Regions from separate parts of the Streptomyces sp. NPDC000345 genome, predicted to be linked through region 3. Evidence: riboswitches for the same ligand, from Rfam matches in the RefSeq annotation. Region 3 holds a riboswitch; each other region holds the start of a gene.
What was found. Region 3 has a riboswitch for cyclic di-AMP ahead of ACFY30_RS09935 (transglycosylase family protein). Riboswitches for the same ligand answer to the same signal wherever they lie in the genome.
Positions count from the first base shown of each region.

Region 1: linked by a shared signal. The riboswitch ahead of ACFY30_RS36455 (peptidoglycan DD-metalloendopeptidase family protein) and the one ahead of ACFY30_RS09935 (transglycosylase family protein) in region 3 are both predicted to bind cyclic di-AMP.
Region 2: linked by a shared signal. The riboswitch ahead of ACFY30_RS33395 (C40 family peptidase) and the one ahead of ACFY30_RS09935 (transglycosylase family protein) in region 3 are both predicted to bind cyclic di-AMP.
Region 4: linked by a shared signal. The riboswitch ahead of ACFY30_RS22025 (M23 family metallopeptidase) and the one ahead of ACFY30_RS09935 (transglycosylase family protein) in region 3 are both predicted to bind cyclic di-AMP.

Region 1 covers NZ_JBIAZE010000022.1:127,551-130,532, forward strand. The annotation lists gene ACFY30_RS36445 (SGNH/GDSL hydrolase family protein) at 1-65, opposite strand, end outside; gene ACFY30_RS36450 (DUF6250 domain-containing protein) at 192-899, opposite strand; gene ACFY30_RS36455 (peptidoglycan DD-metalloendopeptidase family protein) at 1,192-2,160, opposite strand; cyclic di-AMP (ydaO/yuaA leader) riboswitch at 2,165-2,357, opposite strand; gene ACFY30_RS36460 (alpha-galactosidase) at 2,627-2,982, opposite strand, start outside.
Region 2 covers NZ_JBIAZE010000018.1:152,444-155,425, forward strand. The annotation lists gene ACFY30_RS33385 (helix-turn-helix domain-containing protein) at 1-392, opposite strand, end outside; gene ACFY30_RS33390 (ATP-binding protein) at 604-1,083, shown strand; gene ACFY30_RS33395 (C40 family peptidase) at 1,128-1,601, opposite strand; cyclic di-AMP (ydaO/yuaA leader) riboswitch at 1,605-1,791, opposite strand; gene ACFY30_RS33400 (hypothetical protein) at 2,164-2,469, opposite strand; gene ACFY30_RS33405 (ATP-dependent Clp protease proteolytic subunit) at 2,477-2,982, opposite strand, start outside.
Region 3 covers NZ_JBIAZE010000003.1:535,335-538,316, forward strand. The annotation lists gene ACFY30_RS09930 (transglycosylase family protein) at 189-1,184, shown strand; cyclic di-AMP (ydaO/yuaA leader) riboswitch at 1,390-1,559, shown strand; gene ACFY30_RS09935 (transglycosylase family protein) at 1,564-2,265, shown strand; gene eno (phosphopyruvate hydratase) at 2,621-2,982, shown strand, end outside.
Region 4 covers NZ_JBIAZE010000009.1:21,942-24,923, reverse strand. The annotation lists gene ACFY30_RS22035 (dihydrofolate reductase family protein) at 1-759, shown strand, start outside; tRNA gene ACFY30_RS22030 (tRNA-Met) at 822-895, shown strand; cyclic di-AMP (ydaO/yuaA leader) riboswitch at 1,142-1,309, shown strand; gene ACFY30_RS22025 (M23 family metallopeptidase) at 1,317-2,351, shown strand; gene ACFY30_RS22020 (aldo/keto reductase) at 2,457-2,982, shown strand, end outside.

The DNA.
Region 1 (2,982 bases), on a different contig from region 3:
TCGGGCCCGGGGTCGCCGACGCCCTCGGTGAAGCTGTCCCCCACCGCCACGTACGACCCGATCACTGATCTGTTGTCACTCTTCGAATCGTCTGCCACGGCAGATCATGATTCACCTTCGAATGTGACCTACGCGACCGTAGGCAGGGGTTGACGGTCGGTGAGATAAGCCACTCCTAAAGAGTTGGCCCCTCAGGGAATAAGGGACCAGGCCCGGAAGTTGTTGATCCGGAAGTGGCTCCAGGTGGTCCGGAACGCGAAGTGCCCGCGGGTGTACGGCTGCGGGTCGGCGTAGTCGAAGACCAGCCGCCCGTTGTTCCACCACCTCACCGTGGAGCCGTCGGAGACGATCCGCACGTGGTGCGGCCGGTTCGGCACGAGCAGCGGCTCGGTGTAGTCGAGAATCAGCGGGCGCACGCCCGCCAGGCCTACGTAGCGGCGCAGCCGGGTCGTGGTGTTGGTGTTGGCGCCGTAGCCGACGTAGTAGGTCGTGAGGTGGTCGTACTCGGCGAGGGAGCCGCCGCGCGGGGTGGCGAAGAGGTCGTCCGGGGAGCGGACGTCGACGGCGTTCCAGAAGTTGTTGAGGTCGGAGACACGGTCGTTGGCGCCGCCCGCGGAGACGGGGGTGGCGGCGTATTCGAGGACGTACGGCCCTTCGAGCGGCCGCTTGAACCAGACCGTCGCCCCGGCGGGCACGTCGATCTCCAGGACTCCGCGCGAGGCCGTGACGCTCCCGCCCTGCTCCAGTTCCACGGCCCACCGGCGCAGCCCGTGGCGGAAGTCGTCGTGGGCGATCAGCCGGCGGTGGCGGGGGGTCGCGCTCGCGGGACCGGCCGGGGCCAGGGCGGCGAGGGCGGCGCCTGCGGCGAGGACTCCCAAGGCCCGACGGGTGGTGGTCATGGCGGCGGCTCCTTCAGTGAGCTTCGGCGGGACGTCTGCGGGAACGAGCAGAAAGCGCTTACTCCCTACCCGTCGGACCGCGCCGGAACCCGGAGGGCACGCCGAAGGCCGGACCCCGGGGGGCACACCTAAGGCCGGACCCCGGAGGGCACGCCTAAGGCCGGACCCCGGAGGGCACGCCTAAGGCCGGACCCCGGAGGGCACGCCGAAGGCCGGACCCCCGGGACGGGGGTCCGGCCTTCGGCTGCGTGTCAGGCGATCAGGCGTGCCGCGCGGGGGTCGTCGGCGGAGGTCAGCCGACGGTGACGCCGTGGGAGCGGAGGAAGGCGACCGGGTCCACGTCCGAGCCGTAGTTCGGCGTGGTGCGGATCTCGAAGTGCAGGTGCGGGCCGGTCACGTTGCCGGTCGCGCCGGAGAGGCCGATCTGCTGGCCCGCGGTCACGGTCTGACCGGCCGAGACGGAGAGCTGGGAGAGGTGGGCGTACTGGGCGTAGTAGCCGTCGTCGAGCTTGATGACGACCTGGTTGCCGTACGCGCCGCCCCATCCGGCGGAGACGACGGTGCCCGCGCCGACGGCCTTGAGCGAGGTGCCGGTCGGGACGACGAAGTCGACGCCGGTGTGGTACCCGCTGGACCACATGCCGCCGGCCACGCGGTAGCCGGTCCCGACGGTCGCGCCGGCCACCGGAAGGGTGTAACCGCTGGAGGCACTGGCGCCGCTCCCGGCGGCCGTGGCGGTCGTCTTCGCTGAGGACGACGCCGAGGCCTTCGAGCCGGAGGACGGGGAGGAGGGCGACGACGACGAGGTCTTCGACGACGAGGAGGAAGAGGAACCGGACGAACCGGACGAGGACTTGGTGGTCGCGGCCTCCTTGCCGATCGACAGCTCGAGGCCGGGGTGGATCAGCGAGGGGTTGCCGCCGACCGCCTCGCGGTTGTCCGCGTACAGCTTCTGCCAGCCACCGCTGACGTTCTGCTCGTCGGCGATCTTGGCGAGGTAGTCGCCGGCCCGCACGGTGTAGGTCCTGGCGTTCGAAGCCGGGGACTTCCGCGACACCGGAGCGGCCTGTACGGCGTTTTCCGCGACCGATCCGGAAACGGCCTGAGCGGCCGACTGGGAAACCGACTGAGGGGTGGCCGCATGGGCGCCGGTGGCCCCCATGAGCGGGAGGGCGAGCGCGGCCCCGCCGGTTCCGGCGACGGCTATGGAACGGGTGAAACGCTGGGTCTTCGGACGGCGGTGCTTACCCTTCGCGGGCATGGCGAATTCCTCTCCGGTGCCTGCGAGGTGAGCTGTCGGGTGCGGACTGGAGATGCCCGGCCGCGCCGAGGCGCGGCTTTACCCCAAGCCTGTTCCGGAGACCAGAACAGGCGGTTCTACCTGTGGGTCCCCCGCTCCTGCCGTGACGGGTGAGTGTGCGGACTCCGGGCGGCGGCAGGATTCGGCATCCGTCCGGATTGGACTGGAACGTAAGCGACCCAGACGCACGGGAACAAGCAGAGGTTGCCCTGCTCACTCCTTTCTCTTGATCCCCTGTGAGAATTACCGGTGACGCTGCGTGCATCGGGCACGCGCTTTTTCGCCCAACATCCCTGAAAAGCCCTTGGATTACGTGAACATGACGGGCGACGGACGGTCACGAATATGACGCTGCTCACGTGACGTCTCTCCAGGATCCCCTATTCCAGAGCGAGTTGGAACGAAGGATCCAATTCGGACAGAACCCTCAGATGCGACACAGACGAATAACCGTCGCATCGAGGTCACCTCGCAGCGCGACCCGCAGCCCGTGGTGCAACAGCACCGCCCCCCGGTGCACTTCGCCCGTTTCGCGGCATTCGTACGACGCTGTCGGGTCGAGGCCGCGCAGCCTCAGCGCGGGCACGGGCTCGCCGTACCGCTGCGCCTCCAGCCAGGCGAGGACCACGGTCTCGTCGCCGCGGACGTACTGGACGGCGCTCAGCCCACCCGCCGGGGGGCGCAGCCGGTACAGGTCGCCGTGCTGGACGAGGGGCCGGATCTCCTTGTAGAGGTCCACCCACCGCCGGGCCTCGGCGAGCTCCTCGTCGCTCCACTCGGACA
Region 2 (2,982 bases), on a different contig from region 3:
TACTCGGGCGTCTGGAGCAGCCCCGGGACGACGGTCGTCTCCAGGGTGCGCATCGCGCCGGCCTGCGACTCCAGGCTGATGAAGTCCCGGTAGGCGGCCGGCAGCACCCCGCGGTAGGCGTGCCACCAGTGCTCCCGGCCGCCGCTCTCCTCCGAGCCGGCCAAGGCCAGCATCAGCGACCGCAGATGCGGGTCGGTCACTTGGTAGGCGTCGAGAAGCAACCGCACATCGGCCGGTTTCGTACCACTGGTGCCGGTCTCTATACGGCTCACCTTGGACTGGTGCCATCCGACGAGCCGGGCCGCCTCGCCGCTCGTGAGCCCCGCCCGGGCGCGCAGACTGCGCAGCTCGGCGCCCAGCTTCCGGCGGCGCACCGCAGGGCCGTGCTGCATGAGCTCCTCCTTATTCCTGACGTGCCGTCCAGAATGTTCGACCGTGGCAGAGTTCACCGCATCGGGCGACAGATATATGCATATCCCGGTGGATCGCCACCGGGACCGGCGCGGTAATGGCAGTCTGGCGAAGAAGCACCGGTCCGGGACCGTACTCGAACCATCCGCAGCGTGTCGGACTCCGGTCCGGTGGGAAAGGGACGAGGTCGCCATGGCAGACCATCTGGAAGCATCCGTCACTCTGCCGAGCGATCCCGCCTCGGTCTCCGCCGCCCGCGGTTTCGTGGCCGGCACTCTCGGCGAGTGGGGTCTGCCGGCGGACAGCGAGGCGGCCGACACCATCCGGCTGATCGTCTCGGAACTCGCCACCAACGCCGTACAGCACACCTTCGGGCTGTCACCCACCTTCACGGTGGACCTCGTCCTCGACCGTGACGAGCGCCTGTACGTCGGCGTGACCGACAGCCACCCGCGCCTGCCCAAACGACTGCCGGCCGCCGTCCAGCAGGACAACGGCCGAGGTCTGGTGATCATTCGCTGGCTGACCGCCGAATGCGGCGGCAAGCTCAGAGTCCGCCCCACGCGCGAGGGCGGCAAGACGGTCGCGGTGGAGCTGCCCTGGACCGTCCCGGCGGAGCCGGCCGTGGAAGCCGTGGCGATCCCGCCGGCCGGCGAACTCCCGGGGCGTTGACGGCGCGTCAGGACGCCGCCACCGCCCCGGAAGGACGACGAGGGTCAGCGGACCCGGCCGTACCAGACGCTCTTGGTCCAGATCTTCTGCAGCTTCACCACGTCTCCCGTCTTGGGCGAGTGCCAGATCTTGCCCTTACCGGCGTAGATGCCGACGTGGTACACGTTCGACCCCGAGTGGAAGAACACCAGGTCGCCGGCCTTGCGGCTGGCGGCAGAGATGTGGCGGGTCTTGTTGTACTGCTGTGCCGCCGTGCGCGGCAGCGTCTTGCCCGCCTTCTTGAACGAGTACAGCGTGAGACCCGAGCAGTCGAACCTCTTCGGCCCGGTCGCCCCGTACTTGTACGGAGAGCCCTTCTTGGACGCCGCGACCTGCAGTGCCTTGGTCGCCGGTGTGGCAGCCGCCGCGTCGGAGGCGACACCGGGGATCACGATCGAGCCACCGACGGCGGCGATGGCGAAGGCAGAGGCCGTACCGGCCCTGGCCATGAGCGACGGGACACGATTGAGCGCAGTCATGCGCAACCCTTCGTCAACCGCCTGTGAAGGATGACCTGTCGGATTCGGGCTGACAAAGGTGCCCGGCCGCTCGCGCGGCTTCACCCCAAGGGTTGCTCGGTCCGGCGTCTCCCTGCGGAGGCGACGTTCCGGCGACCCGTCGTGCTTGGGTCCTCCACTCCTGCCGATGCACTTCTGTCGACCGGTCAATCCGGGCAGCGGCAGGACTCGGCGTCCGCCCGGACCGCCCCGCCGCTTGTGGCGGGGACTTGTCGTCAGACAGGGATCTTGACTCACCGTTGACCAAAAATCCCAATGGAACCGTGGATTTGTGGGGTTACTCACCACTCACCCGTTCGGGTGGACACCCTGATGGACGCTCAGGTGTCAAGGCCGCCAAAAGCCCTCCGACCTGCGGCGCTACCCCTTGTGCGGCTCCGGGAAACGGCGCTTTCGGCAACTCGCGCGCGCTCGCGAGGGGAGCCGCCGCTCCGCCGAACGGGGGTAATCCGTCTGGTGCGTTTCGGGTCCGGCCCGGACGTCGCGCTCGTGACGCGGCCGTGCCGGGCCGGACGGCCGTGGGTCAACTGTCGGAGAGCGGAGGCACCGTGACACGCGCCGTACGGCGCTCCCCGTCCAGGACGCGCAGCGCCCGCGCGAGGGTCGGCGCGGACAGCTCGCTCTCGCCCCGCTGGTGCATCAGCGCCAGCGCGTCACGCAGCTCCGCCGCCCTCGCCACCAGCGCCTGGGCGGCCCGCAGACCGCGGTACGTGTCGCCGTGGCGGGCGGGATTGATCCGCCCGAGCAGGTCCACCACGTCCAGGTATCGGTCGATCAGCTCGGCCTCGGCGCGGGTCAGCGCGGGCAGCGGCGGCAGCTCGGGGACCATCGGGCGCTCACCTCGCGCCCGGCGCGCCGGCCGCGCCCCTGCGGCTCGGGACGACCCCGTCCACCAGGCCGTACTCCACCGCCTGAGGTGCGGTCAGGATCAGGTCCCGTTCGATGTCCTCGGTCACCCGTTCGGGGGTGCGTCCGGTGTGCCGTACGAGCATCTCCTCCAGGAGGTCGCGGGTGCGGGCCAGTTCCTCCGCCTGGATGGCCAGATCGGAGGTCTGCCCCTCCACCGGCTCGGGCAGGGCCGGCTGCCGGATCACCATCCGGGCGCCGGGCAGCGCGAACCGCTTGCCCGGCGTGCCCGCCGCCAGCAGGACCGCCGCCGAGGAGCCGGCCTGGCCGAGGCAGGTCGTCTCCACGTCGCAGGTGACGTACCGGAGCGTGTCGTAGATCGCCGTCATCGCGCTGAACGAGCCGCCGGGGGAGTTGATGTACAGCGCGATGTCCCGGTCCGGGTCCTTGTGCTCCAGGTACATGAACTGGGCCATCACGTCGTTCGCCGAGGTGT
Region 3 (2,982 bases):
GCCGGATTGTGACCGTCTCGCGTAACAAAGGTGACCAACCCTCAAGTCTGTGATCTTCACGTGATCTGCGCGGCATTAACTTGTGACAAGTGATCGTCTGCCGATACGTTCACTCGCTAGCGCGGCGAACCCGTGTGTGCTCACTCGCACGCCGCGCCGTTTGCCGCTGTCCAAAGAAAGGCCCCCGCATGCTCTCCGGGAACGGTCGTCACCGTCGCCCCCGTCAGGCCCCGGCCCTCCTCGTCGCGGCCGGAGTGACCGGCTCCGCCATCGCCATCCCGCTGTTCGCGGCCGGCGGCGCGAGCGCCGCAGAAGGCGCAGTCTGGGACAAGGTGGCGCAGTGCGAGACCGGCGGTTCCTGGAGCGCCGACCGGGGTGACGGCGAGTACGGCGGTCTGGGCCTCAGTCAGGAGGACTGGGAGGCGTACGGCGGACTCGACTACGCCGCCAGCCCGGACCTGGCCAGCCGCAACCAGCAGATAGCCGTGGCCCAGCAGCTCCTCGCGGAGGAGGGTGTCGGCGCCTGGGGCACCTGTGCCCTGACGTCCGGGCTCACCAAGGAGAGCGGCGCGGTCGGAGTGGACACCGGAGTCGCCGGCGGCGAGTCCGACTCGTCCGTGTCCTCCGGATTGTCCGACCTGTCCAAGGGATCGTCCGATTCCGGGAAGTCCGGCGACTCCAACGGCTCGGCCGGTTCCGGCGACTCCGGCGAGAGTCCGTCCGACTCCTCCGGTGATGGGGCTGGTTCGGCCTCGGAGTCCCCTTCGTCCTCTTCGTCCTCCGCGGCGAACGACTCCGGCAAGTCCGACACTTCGGGCGGCGGCTCGGAGGGCTCACAGGGCGCCGACAGCTCGCCCACAGCGACCCCGGAAGGGGACGACTCGGACAATACGGTGCAGGCGGAGGGTTCTTGGAGCCTCGTCGACACCGGCTCGCTCGGCTCCGGCCGCCATCGCGGCACCACCGCCGACGAGAGTGCCGCGGGCGGCACGAGGACCGCCTCCTCCGGCCGGCACGCCGCGTCCACCTACGTCGTCCAGGAGGGTGACTCGCTCATCACCATCGCCGACTCCCTTGGTGTCGACGGGGGATGGCGTGCGCTCTACGCCGAGAACAAGGACGTCATCGGTCCCGACCCGAGCGACATCACCCCCGGTCAGACCCTGGACACCGGGGTCGAATAGGGCTGGAACACCCAGAAAAACACCGGGAGTTCACGTCCCACTTCGTGGCTAATGTCCGCTTTGGTGAAAGTGTGGGATGAGTCTCAGAAGTCGTGATCGTCTTTGAAATTCCCCGGATCCCGTGTCTACGGTCATGACCGCTCGGCAACCCGAGCCCCGGCCGCCGCAACGCCGAATCCTGCCAGCGGCACCCCGGGAACAGTCGTCGCGTCAAGCGCCGTAGGCAGGAGCGGGGGACCCAAGGTAAGTGCCGGACCCGGCGGATGACCGCCGGAACCGGCTCGGGGTGAAGCCGCGCACCGTGAGGTGCGTGGCCGGGCAACTCAACCGGCCCGAACCCGACAGCTCACCTCGCAGGCGTCGGTGAGGGGATCGATCCATGCTGTTTTCCGGCAAGGGCAAGCACCGTCGTCCGAACAAGGCCACCCGCGCCGCCGCACTCGCCGGCGTCACCGGTGTCGCCATCGCCGCCCCGCTGATGGCGGCCGGCAACGCCTCCGCCGCCACCGCTTCCGAATGGGACGCGGTCGCTCAGTGCGAGTCCGGCGGCAACTGGTCCATCAACACCGGCAACGGCTACTACGGCGGCCTGCAGTTCTCGGCCTCCACCTGGGCCGCGTACGGCGGCACCGCCTACGCCGCGCGCGCCGACCTCGCCAGCAAGGAACAGCAGATCACCATCGCCGAGAAGGTCCTCGCGGGCCAGGGCAAGGGTGCCTGGCCGGTCTGCGGCACCGGTCTGTCCAACACTCCGTACTCGGGTGGCGGCTCCACGGGCTCCTCCTCGAGCGGCTCCACCGGCTCCTCCTCCGGCAGCGGCACCACCACGCGCTCGACCGAGCAGCAGAGCGCCTCCCGCTCCGCCGAGCGCCCCGCCGCCTCCAAGACGGTCACCACCCCGACCGGCAAGAAGGTCAAGAAGGGTGACGGCGAGTACAAGGTCGTCAAGGGCGACACCCTCAGCACCATCGCCGAGAAGCACAAGGTCAAGGGCGGCTGGCAGAAGCTGTTCCAGCTGAACAAGGACATCGTCGAGGACGCCGACCTCATCTACCCGGGCCAGCAGCTGCACCTGAAGTGACACCTGGCTCCTGGCCGGCCCACAGCATCCTCACAACCGAGGCCCGCACACTGAAGGCCTCGTGAGGGTCACCCCCGTCCCCACGGGCTCCCCGCTCCGGTGCGTGTTCCCCCGTACGCACCGGGGCGGGGTTTTTTTCTGCCCTCCGGCCGTTCTTCGCCATCTGTTCGCCCGAGTTCCGTCCCCGGTCTTTGTTCCGGCCAGGAACAATGTGTACGGTCAGTCTGTCCACGGGACGGTCGGTCGGCTGCCGACGGCCCCGGGGCGGTTAGGCTCTAGTCGCAAGGCTCACCAAAGGCCGACATGGCCCGCGGGCCCCGCACAACCAGCGTCACATCCCAAGAAGGAGATGCTCGTGCCGTCCATCGACGTCGTCGTAGCCCGGGAAATCCTGGACTCCCGAGGCAACCCCACGGTCGAGGTCGAGGTCGGCCTCGACGACGGCAGCACGGGTCGTGCCGCCGTTCCCTCCGGCGCCTCCACCGGCGCCTTCGAGGCCATCGAGCTCCGCGACGGTGACCCGGGCCGCTACCAGGGCAAGGGTGTCGAGAAGGCCGTCCTCGCCGTCATCGAGCAGATCGGCCCGGAGCTGGTCGGCTACGACGCCACCGAGCAGCGCCTGATCGACCAGGCCATGTTCGACCTGGACGCCACCGACAACAAGGGCTCCCTCGGTGCCAACGCCATCCTCGGCGTCTCGCTCGCCGTCGCCCACGC
Region 4 (2,982 bases), on a different contig from region 3:
GCGGACGTCGTCCCGCTCGGCCCCGACCTCGACTGGCGCCGGCTCCTCCAGCACCTCCACGACGCGCGCGGCGTACGGCGGCTCATGGTCGAGGGCGGCGGCACCATCCACACCCAGCTTCTCCAGCAGGGCCTCGCCGACGAACTCCAACTCGTCCTCGCCCCGCTGTTCGTGGGCGACCCGGAGGCACCCCGGCTCTTCGGTCCCGGCGCCTACCAGGGCGGCCGGCTGCGCCTGGCCGAGACCCGGCGGATCGAGGACGTGGTGCTCATGCGCTACGAGCCCACCGCCCCCGGCACCGGCCGGCTCCCCTCCGCCGCCGACCGCCGCTGGCTGGCCCTCGCCTGTGAACTCGCCGCCCTGTGCCCGCCCTCGCGGACCGCGTTCAGCGTCGGCGCGGTGATCGTCGCCGCCGACGGGACGGAACTGGCGCGCGGCCACTCCCGCGAGGCCGGTGACCCGGTCGTCCACGCCGAGGAGGCCGCCCTGGCGAAACTCGACCCCGCCGACCCCCGCCTGGCCACGGCCACCGTCTACAGCAGCCTGGAACCCTGCGCCCGCCGCTCCTCCCGCCCGCTGCCCTGCGCCCGTCTCATCCTCGACGCGGGCGTGCGCCGGGTGGTCACCGCCTGGCAGGAGCCGGACACCTTCGTGACGGCCGCCGACGGCATCGGCCTCCTGGGTGCGGAGGGGGCCGACGTCGTCGTCCTCCCGGAGTACGCCGAGCGGGCGAAGGAGCCCAACCGGCACCTGGTGTGACGGGGGTCGCACCGGCCATGAACAATCAGCTCCGTAGATGACGTACACTGGTGTCATACCGACGCGGGGTGGAGCAGCTCGGTAGCTCGCTGGGCTCATAACCCAGAGGTCGCAGGTTCAAATCCTGTCCCCGCTACTGAAGGCTGAGGGCCGGAATCCTTTTCAGGGTTCCGGCCCTCGGTGTGTTTCCGGGATCTCCCGGTCGACGGCTGTGCGTTCGCTGTGCTTTCCGGTCAACTCGCCCGTTTTTCAACGGTCATGGCCTGAAAGGTCCAGGCCAAAAATGTAGTTGATCAAGCCGAAGAGCTTGGAAACCCGTGCCCGGGTCTATTAACGTTCGATAACGCAGCGCGGTCGTCCCAGCCGTCACAAGAGGCGGCTCCGTGCGCACGCGCCGAATCCCGCAAGGGAACCGGGGAACCACCACCTTGGGGTGAATCACGCGGAAGCCGCCGTGAACTCGCAGAGTCACGAACGGTATACGCGCGTAGGAGACCTTCCCGCTCCGAACCCGTCAGCTAACCCGGTAGGCGACGGAAGGAAAGGAGTGCGCCCGCGTGGCGTCCAACCGGCCTGCCCCAGAAGCCCCGTTCGTGCCGAGCCAGCGGTCCGCCGAGACCTACGGCTACGGCGGCTACCGCACCGACGAGGGCCCCTGGGAGGAATGGAACCCCACCGCGGAGTCCATTCGCCCGGTCCGGGGCAAGCACCGGGTCGCCAAGCAGCGCGGCGGCGGGTTCGCCCGCAGCTCCACCGTTCTCGGCGTCGGCGTCATAGCCGCCGTCAGCGCCGGCGGCATGGCCAGCGCCAACACCGGCAAGGCCCCGGTCTCCATCTCCATGCCGGACCTGCCCGGCGTGGGCTCCCTCATCTCCGACGACGACCCCGCCGAGGACGCCGCCCCGGCGCTCGCGAGCTTCGGCTCCGAGACCGCCACCGACAGCAGCCGGACCGCCGCCGACGCCGGTGAGGCGCTGCGCAGCCGGATCATGGCGCAGGCCGAGTCGCAGCAGACCCAGGTCGCCTCCAAGGCCCAGGCCGTCGCCGAGGCCGCCGCGGCCAAGGCGGAGGCGGCCGCCGTCGCCAAGGCCGAGAAGGAGGCGGAGGCCGAGGCCGCCGCCGCGAAGGAGAAGGCCGAGGAGGCCGCCAGGGAGAAGGCCGAGGCCGCGCGCCTGGCCGAACTGGCCAAGCAGTACACGCTGCCGACCTCCTCGTACACCATCACCTCGACCTTCGGTCAGGCCGGCTCCCTCTGGTCCTCCGGCTACCACACCGGCCTGGACTTCGCCGCTCCCACCGGCACGCTCATCAAGGCCGTACACAGCGGCACCATCACCGAGGCGGGCTGGGCCGGCGCCTACGGCTACCGCACCATCCTCACCCTGGACGACGGCACCGAGCTGTGGTTCTGCCACCAGTCGTCGATCAGCGTCAGCGTCGGCCAGAAGGTCGCCACCGGTGACGTGATCGGCCGCGTGGGTGCCACCGGCAACGTGACCGGCGCCCACCTCCACCTGGAGGTCCACGCGAACGGCAGTGCCGACGGCATCGACCCGATGGCCTGGCTGCGCAGCAAGGGCCTCAACCCCTGAGCCGGCCCGCCGGACCGTGCGGCGGGCCTGCGGGGCGGACGGCGTTCACACGTTGTCCGCACGATGCCGGAATGGCCCGCTCCGAGCCCGCTGTTGACGTAGAACATGACTTCTCTGCGCAAGCTCGGCTCCTCCGACCTCGAGGTCTTTCCCCTCTCCCTCGGCGGCAACGTCTTCGGCTGGACCGCCGACGAGGCGGCCTCCTTCGCCGTCCTCGACGCCTACACCGCCGCCGGCGGCAACTTCGTCGACACCGCCGACTCCTACTCCTCGTGGGCCGAGGGCAACAGCGGAGGCGAGTCCGAGACGATCATCGGCAACTGGCTCACGTCCCGCGGCAACCGTGACGACATCGTCGTCGCCACCAAGGTCAGCCAGCACCCCGAGTACCCCGGCCTGACCGCCGCGAACATCAAGGCCGCCGCCGACGCCTCCCTGCGCCGCCTCGGCACCGATCACATCGACCTCTACTACACCCACTTCGACAAGCCCGAGGTGCCGGTCGAGGAGATCATCGGCGCGCTCGACGAGCTGGTGAAGGCGGGCAAGGTGCGGCACATCGCCGCCTCCAACATCACGCCCGAGAGGCTCCAGGAGTCGCTGGAGTTCTCCGACCGCGAGGGCCTCGCCC